Regions from separate parts of the Lysinibacillus sp. FSL P4-0201 genome, predicted to be linked through region 2. Evidence: a T-box and tRNA genes for the amino acid it is inferred to sense, from the RefSeq annotation. Region 2 holds a T-box; the other holds one or more tRNA genes.
The links. A T-box is a leader RNA that pairs with one kind of tRNA and senses whether it is charged. The one in region 2 lies ahead of ileS (isoleucine--tRNA ligase), so its partner is inferred to be a tRNA-Ile.
Positions count from the first base shown of each region.

Region 1: it encodes a tRNA-Ile, which carries the amino acid that the T-box ahead of ileS (isoleucine--tRNA ligase) is inferred to sense. The anticodon was not compared.

Region 1 is NZ_CP151995.1:3,559,253-3,563,653, reverse strand. It holds tRNA gene MKY76_RS17950 (tRNA-Val) at 1-2, shown strand, start outside; tRNA gene MKY76_RS17945 (tRNA-Thr) at 6-81, shown strand; tRNA gene MKY76_RS17940 (tRNA-Lys) at 89-164, shown strand; tRNA gene MKY76_RS17935 (tRNA-Leu) at 182-266, shown strand; tRNA gene MKY76_RS17930 (tRNA-Gly) at 303-377, shown strand; tRNA gene MKY76_RS17925 (tRNA-Leu) at 383-471, shown strand; tRNA gene MKY76_RS17920 (tRNA-Arg) at 480-556, shown strand; tRNA gene MKY76_RS17915 (tRNA-Pro) at 566-642, shown strand; tRNA gene MKY76_RS17910 (tRNA-Ala) at 659-734, shown strand; tRNA gene MKY76_RS17905 (tRNA-Met) at 763-836, shown strand; tRNA gene MKY76_RS17900 (tRNA-Ile) at 844-920, shown strand; tRNA gene MKY76_RS17895 (tRNA-Ser) at 936-1,028, shown strand; tRNA gene MKY76_RS17890 (tRNA-Met) at 1,082-1,156, shown strand; tRNA gene MKY76_RS17885 (tRNA-Asp) at 1,160-1,235, shown strand; tRNA gene MKY76_RS17880 (tRNA-Phe) at 1,294-1,369, shown strand; tRNA gene MKY76_RS17875 (tRNA-Gly) at 1,375-1,448, shown strand; tRNA gene MKY76_RS17870 (tRNA-Ile) at 1,450-1,526, shown strand; tRNA gene MKY76_RS17865 (tRNA-Asn) at 1,531-1,607, shown strand; tRNA gene MKY76_RS17860 (tRNA-Ser) at 1,618-1,708, shown strand; tRNA gene MKY76_RS17855 (tRNA-Glu) at 1,711-1,782, shown strand; gene MKY76_RS17850 (VOC family protein) at 1,842-2,258, opposite strand; gene nadA (quinolinate synthase NadA) at 2,424-3,527, opposite strand; gene nadC (carboxylating nicotinate-nucleotide diphosphorylase) at 3,514-4,374, opposite strand; gene nadB (L-aspartate oxidase) at 4,355-4,401, opposite strand, start outside.
Region 2 is NZ_CP151995.1:2,515,416-2,519,816, reverse strand. It holds gene MKY76_RS12565 (Lrp/AsnC family transcriptional regulator) at 1-63, shown strand, start outside; gene MKY76_RS12560 (sigma-70 family RNA polymerase sigma factor) at 128-643, shown strand; gene MKY76_RS12555 (DUF3221 domain-containing protein) at 636-1,604, shown strand; T-box leader at 1,797-2,035, shown strand; gene ileS (isoleucine--tRNA ligase) at 2,097-4,401, shown strand, end outside.

The DNA of each region.
Region 1 (4,401 bases), 1.0 Mb from region 2:
CATATGCCGGTTTAGCTCAGCAGGTAGAGCAACTGACTTGTAATCAGTAGGTCGTGGGTTCGATTCCTATAGCCGGCACCATTTTTTCGAGCCATTAGCTCAGTTGGTAGAGCATCTGACTTTTAATCAGAGGGTCGAAGGTTCGAGTCCTTCATGGCTCACCATTTATAAATAATAATAAGCGGGTGTGGCGGAATTGGCAGACGCACTAGACTTAGGATCTAGCGCCGCAAGGCGTGGGGGTTCGACTCCCTTCACCCGCACCATTATTTTCATTGCCAGATAAAAAAGCTTATGCACATGCGGAAGTAGTTCAGTGGTAGAACACCACCTTGCCAAGGTGGGGGTCGCGAGTTCGAACCTCGTCTTCCGCTCCAAATGTGCCGGGGTGGCGGAACTGGCAGACGCACAGGACTTAAAATCCTGCGGTAGGTGACTACCGTACCGGTTCGATTCCGGTCCTCGGCACCATTTTAAATGCGCCCGTAGCTCAATTGGATAGAGCGTCTGACTACGGATCAGAAGGTTATGGGTTCGACTCCTGTCGGGCGCGCCAAAAGAACAACGGGAAGTAGCTCAGCTTGGTAGAGCACTTGGTTTGGGACCAAGGGGTCGCAGGTTCGAATCCTGTCTTCCCGACCATTTCCAAAAAGATTATGGGGCCTTAGCTCAGCTGGGAGAGCGCCTGCCTTGCACGCAGGAGGTCAGCGGTTCGATCCCGCTAGGCTCCACCATAAGTAAATTAACCAGTATAAAGATCCTGGCGGCGTAGCTCAGCTGGCTAGAGCGTACGGTTCATACCCGTAAGGTCGGGGGTTCGATCCCCTCTGCCGCCATCTTAAAGGACCTTTAGCTCAGTTGGTTAGAGCAGACGGCTCATAACCGTCCGGTCGCAGGTTCGAGTCCTGCAAGGTCCACCATTTATATATTGTAACGGAGGTATACCCAAGTCTGGCTGAAGGGATCGGTCTTGAAAACCGACAGGCGGGTAACACCGCGCGGGGGTTCGAATCCCTCTACCTCCTCCAGTTTTAAATTTTTATAAATGGTGCTTTAAAAACTCGAAACAACATAAAATTATCGCGGGGTGGAGCAGTGGTAGCTCGTCGGGCTCATAACCCGAAGGTCGTTGGTTCAAATCCGGCCCCCGCAACCAAAAGGTCCCGTGGTGTAGCGGTTAACATGCCTGCCTGTCACGCAGGAGATCGCCGGTTCGATCCCGGTCGGGACCGCCATTTTTAAAATAAAAGTCATGAGAAGCAAAAAAGTGAGCAAGCTTAGCATGGACGAAATGGGTCAGTAGCTCAGTTGGTAGAGCATTAGATTGAAGCTCTAAGTGTCGGCGGTTCGATTCCGTCCTGACCCACCATTTATGCGGGTGTAGTTTAATGGTAAAACCTCAGCCTTCCAAGCTGATGTCGTGGGTTCGATTCCCATCACCCGCTCCAAGGGCCTATAGCTCAGCTGGTTAGAGCGCACGCCTGATAAGCGTGAGGTCGATGGTTCGAGTCCATTTAGGCCCACCATTATTCCGAAGTAGCTCAGTTGGTAGTAGCACCTGACTGTTAATCAGGTTGTCGCAGGTTCGAGTCCTGCCTTCGGAGCCATTTTTATTTTGGGGAAGTACTCAAGAGGCTGAAGAGGCGCCCCTGCTAAGGGTGTAGGTCGGGTAACCGGCGCGAGGGTTCAAATCCCTCCTTCTCCGCCATGGGCCCGTTGGTCAAGTGGTTAAGACACCGCCCTTTCACGGCGGTAACACGGGTTCGAATCCCGTACGGGTCATACTAGAAACAGTAGATGCAATTGCATCTACTGTTTTTTGATATTCATAGATACAAAATTTACTCTTGATTCAATGCATTTTCATCCATATAAACTACTTCCCAGATATGCCCATCTACATCTTGAAAACCCCAACCATACATAAATCCGTGATCTTGTGGTTCACTATAAGGTTTACCACCAGAGGCAAGTGCCTTATTCACTAATTGATCTACTTGTTCTCGGTTTTCAGCAGAGAGACATAAGATTGCTTCTGCAGAAGTAGTAGTATCTGTAACTTCTTTCTTACTAAATCCTTTAAATCGTTCTTCAACCATTATTAATACGAAGATATTTTCGCTAATAATCATTGAGGCTGTTGTTTCATCACTGAATTGTTGATTGAACTCAAAACCTAATTCCTTAAAAAAACTGATAGATTTGTTTAGATCTTTTACTGGTAAATTGATAAAGATATTTTTCGATTGAAAAGCCATTTAGTATCACCTCCAAATTGACAGTATCATGGAGCATAAAGTCGTGTCAATTATAGCAATGCGGGGCGCAAATGGAAGCCATTAGCACTATTAGAAGTAGGTGTTATGTCAACAAAAACAGAAAGGTTATATCTTCAACCTTTCTGTTTAAAAAGTTTTAACTATTTATCCTCTGGCTAGCATTCTTTCAAGTGAACTAAGTGCTTCAGAGGTAGTATATTCATCTACTTGTATACGGTTATGAGGTTGACCTTGCTCAATACTTTCTAAGCTCCATAACAAATGTGGAAGGTCAATTCGATTCATTGTTAAACAAGGACAAAAGTTTTCGTTTAAGGAGACAATATGTTTATCAGGATGCTGCTTAATAATGCGATTGACAAGGTTCATTTCTGTTCCAATTGCCCATGCAGATCCGCTTGGAGCTCGATTGATTGTATCAATAATGTATTTTGTGGAGCCTGCATCATCAGCCGCTGCAACCACTTCACGGCTGCACTCAGGGTGAACAATTATCCTCATAGTCGGGTGTTCTTTGCGAATAACCTCTGTATGTTGAACAGTAAAACCTTCGTGCACAGAGCAGTGACCCTTCCAAAGAATAACCTGGATATTTTCAAGTGGCTCTTTTGTTTCGAGCAAGTTCTTATGCGGATTCCAAACAGCCATATTTTCAAGAGGTATACCTAAATCATAGGCAGTATTTCTTCCTAAATGTTGGTCAGGTAAAAAGAAGATACGCTGTTTTTGGGTAAAAGCCCATTGAACAAGTTCCTTTGCATTCGATGAAGTGACACAAGCACCACCATGTCTTCCAGTAAAGGCTTTAATAGCCGCAGTTGAGTTAACATAGGTTAGAGGAATAATCGTATCACCAAAGAGTTCTTGAAGAATTGGCCATGCTTGTTCAGTTTGATAAATATCAGCCATATCAGCCATTGAACATCCAGCGCGCATATCTGGTAAATAGACATGTTGCTGTTTCGTTGTCAGCATATCAGCAGTCTCTGCCATAAAATGTACACCGCAAAATACGATGTGTTCAGCTTCCTTATTTGCTGCGGATAATTGAGCTAACTGTAAAGAATCCCCAGTTGCATCTGCAAATTGAATGACTTCATCTTTTTGATAATGGTGGCCAGGAATAAATAATTTAGGACCTAATTTTTTCTTTATTGATAAAATACGAGATTCCATTTCCTTTACAGATAGTGCCCGATAATGCTCTGGGAGTAATGTCGTCTGTTGTAATAAACTAGTGATGGACAAGGGAATGATCTCCTTTCATTTGAACGAGTGCACTAATATCAAAAGCTTTAACTGAATGTGTTAAGGAGCCAAGTGAAATCCATTGAATACCCGTTTGGGCATAAGCCTTTAAATTTTCAAGTGTGATGCCCCCAGATGCTTCAGTCGCAATAGTGGGAGGAACAATGGGAAGCCATGCACGGATTTCTTCTGGGCTACGGTTATCAAACATAATAATATCTGCTCCTGCGTTGATAGCTTCTTCTAATTGTTCTTTTGTTTCAATTTCAACTTCAATTTTTACGGTATGACCGACTTTCGCTCTAGCGGTCTGAACTGCCTTTGTAATGCTACCAGCAAAGGCAATATGATTGTCCTTTAGCATAATTGCGTCATACAGGCCATTTCGATGATTAAAAGCACCACCAATTCTAACAGCATATTTATCTAGCATACGCAGTCCTGGTAGTGTTTTACGCGTATCACATATTTTTGCGTGAGTACCTACTGTTTCTTGAACGGCAAGATGGGCAGCCGTTGCAATAGCAGACATACGTTGAATAAGATTTAAAATGACACGCTCACCGATTAATAATTTTTGTAAGGGACCTTTAATCACAGCGAGTACATCACCTGACTTCACCATCTCTCCATCTTTTGTATGAAGGTTGACTTCGATTGATCGATCGAGTAAGAGAAAGCCATGCTCAATAATGTTAGCCCCACAAAAAATTCCGCTTTCTTTCGCGTAAAAAGAAAAAGCTCCCTGTTGTTCGGCTGAAAAGATAAATTCACTCGATAAATCTCCATCTCCTAAATCCTCATTAAAAAATTGCTTGAGCATTTCCTCAAGTTTGATGATATTCATACAATGAGTTCCTCACTTTCATTTGTC
Region 2 (4,401 bases):
ATCGTGTTATCTTCAACGGAAAAACAAGTGATTACACCATTTACTGACAATGATTTGGAGTAAATGACAAAAAAAGCAAACCTCGAAGCCGGGAGCACCGTTTATAGGGTAGAGAGGAGGAAGAATGTTGCTAATTCATGAACTGGAAAAAATAATGGAACAGCATACAGAGAGGCTTATTCGTCTTGCCTTTTACTATGTGAGAGATTTACAAAGTGCTGAAGATATCGTACAGGATGTCTTTATTAAATTCTATGATAATCAGCAAAACTATGAGGAACGTGGGGAGCTAAAGGCGTATTTATCGAAATTAGTTAGTAATCGAAGTAAAGATTATTTACGCAGCTGGACCTATCGGAAAATTCAAGTGCAACAGAAGATTTTTCCGCAGCAAACCGTTATGAGAAGAGATATGCTTGTACAGCAAGATGAACGTACTTTGATTGAAAATGCGATTCTAGCTCTCCCTTTCAAACAGCGAGAGGTCATTATACATTTTTATTTTGAAGAAATGCCTGTGGTAGATATTGCAGAGCTGTTAACGATTCCTGAAAGCACCGTCAAAACAAGGCTACGTCGTGGGCGAGAGTTATTGAAGCTACAATTACAGCATGTTGAATGGGAGGTGCTCCTGCATGAGTAAAATGGATGCTCGCGTAGTAAAGGATTTATCAGAAAGTAAAAAGCGTGTGATGACAAATGTGGTTCAGCATTTACAGCAACGCCAAGAAAAAAAATCTGCAAAACGCTGGACATACGGTGTTTTGGCTATGATTTTAAGTGTCTGCATAGGGCTGTTTATATATCAGCAATATAATGAACAACAACAGCAAGCTTCTACTATTCCACCCGTATTAGATGAGCGGATTTTAGAGCTATATTTACAACTTGATTCTTTTATGAACGGAAAGAATCGTTTATATAAGGCAAGTTTTGATAATTTTTTATATTTTGAATCGACCTTTGCTTATGCGCAATCGAAAAAACTAGTACCTACACAAGAGCAAGTAGATAAGGCACTCGAACAGTTCATGCAAGAGTGGAGCTATGAGGATGATACTCGGCCAACTTATGATAAGCTTCTGCAAATGTTGCAAGTCACAAACGAAGGGTTTATAGAGAACTATGGCAAGCCAATTGCCTATAAAATGGCTACATTTGACTTGTTATGGGAGGCAAGCCAAGCCGATTATAAGGATGTAAGTAGTCCCATTCGTACATGGCTTGTCGAGCAAGAAGCCATGAATTATTTAGAACAACATTATCATAAAGACATTGCTTCCTTACGAGAAAAATATAAAATCCCTGAAAAGGACAGCCAAATGAAGCTCATCAGAAGTGGAACCGTCTTAGCGATCAAGGAACATGAATTTTTAGTTGTCTCAGGCGTCTTGGCTAGCGAGGTTGGGCAAAAATCTGTCGATGAATTAGTGCAAAAACATAGTAATGGTACATGGTTTCCTCTAGTGGATGTCCCGCAAACACTATCAGTTGGTGATCGAGTAGAAGTTCAATATAGACAGTCGATTGGGAACGATGACGCTCAGCCATTCATTGATTATAAGGATATCGTAGAAATGAAAATAGTAAAGGAATCTCCCTAACAAGAAGCTAGACATTCTAGTGCTATTCAATAGTAAAACATTGCTGAAGAGCTTTTTGATTCAAACCATTCAACAGCCACAATATGCTGATCTCCATTAAAGTATTGCCACTTGTCTCAACGAAATTTTTTAAGATTGTCCACCGTTGACAGACAATTGGTAATTTGCTAAGATGAAGGACAATAAAAGCATACAAATTCGTTGATGAGAAAGAGTAGTGTTTCATTTTGTTCTACAGAGAGCCGACATTTGGTGGAAGTCGGTGTGCAGGTGTTACATGAAAATCCTCTCTGAGAAGATTAGCTGAATGGAGTAAGCTAATCCGGGTGTCTACCGTTAAAAAGAACACGTATGATTGTACGTTGCTGAGTGCTATTGGCCATCGTGTCAATAGAATTAGGGTGGTATTCGCGGTTAACCCCGTCCCTTTTCCTTGGGACGGGGTTTTTTGTATGCCTTTTATACAAATTTGCTTGTATAGGAGGAACTAATATGCAGAAAGAACAAAAGAAAGAAACAACGGTTGAACGAGAAACAAGGATTCGTACATTATGGGCGCAAGAAGGGACCTTTGCAAAATCCGTAAGTAATCGTGCTGAACAGCAGCCCTTTGTATTTTATGAGGGACCCCCAACAGCGAATGGTTTACCACATGTTGGCCATGCATTTGGTAGAACCATAAAAGATGTGGTGGCACGTTATAAAACAATGCAAGGCTATTTAGTTGAACGCAAAGCAGGTTGGGATACACATGGGTTGCCTGTTGAATTAGGGGTAGAAAAGGCATTAGGAATCTCAGGAAAGCAGGAGATTGAGAACTATGGGGTGGAGCAATTTATTCAAGCATGTAAGAAGAGCGTTTTTACCTATGAGCAAAAATGGCGTACTTTTACAGAGCAGCTTGGCTACTGGCTTGACATGGATGATCCTTACCTAACATTAAGTAATGACTATATTGAATCTGTGTGGCATATTTTAAGCCATGTTCACAAGGAAAAACTGTTATACAAAGGACATCGCGTTTCACCTTATTGCCCTAGCTGTCAAACTTCCTTAAGCTCTCATGAGGTGGCACAGGGCTATAAGGATGTTAAGGATTTATCCGTTACTGCAATGTTTAAGCTAGAGGATCGAGACGAATATATCTTAGGCTGGACAACGACGCCTTGGACATTACCAGCCAATGTAGCCTTGGCTATGAATCCTGCTCTTCAATATGTCCGTGTAAGGCATGCAAACAGCATCTATATACTAGCCAAATCGTTGGTATCAAAGGTTTTTTCAGAGCCTGTAGAAATATTAAGTGAGCATGACGGACAGGAGTTTGCAGGTGTTTCCTATCTATCACCATTTTCCTATGTAACCGTCGATAAAGGGCATATCATTGTCATGGCAGATTATGTGACAGAGCATAGTGGAACAGGAATTGTACACATAGCACCTGCTTATGGAGAGGAAGATTATAAAACGGTGCAGCAACATGGCTTGTCCTTTGTCAATGTAGTTGATCTTAAAGGCTGTTATACAGAAGCGGTACCTGAGCTTGTTGGACGATTTGTGAAAGATTGTGATGTCGATATCATTAAAATGCTTGCAGCAAAAGAGCTTTTATTTGCTAAAGAAAAATATGAGCATAGCTATCCGCATTGCTGGCGCTGTGATTCACCATTATTGTACTATGCAACAGATAGCTGGTTTATCAAAATGTCGGCATTAAAAGAGCAGCTTTTACAAAATAATCAGCAGGTGACATGGTACCCTAGCCATATTAAGGATGGACGATTTGGCAACTTCCTAGAAAACTTAGTGGATTGGAATATTAGTCGTAATCGTTATTGGGGGACACCACTCAATGTGTGGATCTGTCAGGATTGCAATCATGAGGAGGCACCTAACAGTGTTGCTGCGCTACAACAATTAGCCAAAGGAGCTGTCAATGAACAATTAGAGCTCCATAAGCCATTTATAGATGCTATTGTCTGTACCTGTCCTGTCTGCCAGGGCGACATGAAACGTACGCCTGAAGTTATCGATGTTTGGTTTGACAGTGGCTCGATGCCATTTGCCCAACAGCATTATCCTTTTGAAGACGTAGCGAACTTTCAGCATCAGTTTCCAGCAGATGTGGTCATTGAGGGCATCGACCAAACGCGAGGATTTTTCTATAGCTTATTAGCAGTATCGACCTTGTTTACAGGAAAACCACCTTATAAAAATGTGCTATCGTTAGGGCATGTACTCGATGAGCATGGACAGAAGATGTCCAAAAGTAAAGGCAATGCATTAGAGCCTGTTGAGTTAATACAGGAGTATGGAGCAGATGCTCTACGTTGGGCATTTTTAGTTGATAGCTCACCATGGAATCCAAAGCGTTTTTCGAAGAAAATTGTCTTAGATGCGAAATCTAAACTGGTGGATACACTCGACAATACGTTTAAATTTTATGACATGTATGCCCAGATTGATGACTTTACGTATGATGCTACAAATACAGGTACACGTTCACAGCTAGATCATTGGATATTGTCTCGCTTACATCACACTATCTTGCTTGTCACAACCTTCATGGATGATTATCAATTTACACAGGCTACACGGGAAATTGGTCAATTGGTGGAAGAGTTAAGCAACTGGTATATACGTCGTTCACGTGCTAGATTTTGGGCAAATGGAATGACAGCAGATAAACGAGGTGCATTTAGCACACTTTACGAGGCACTGACATCCATTTGTCAATTAATAGCACCGTTTACACCATTTATAGCAGAGGATATCTACCGTCAACTATCTGGAAAAA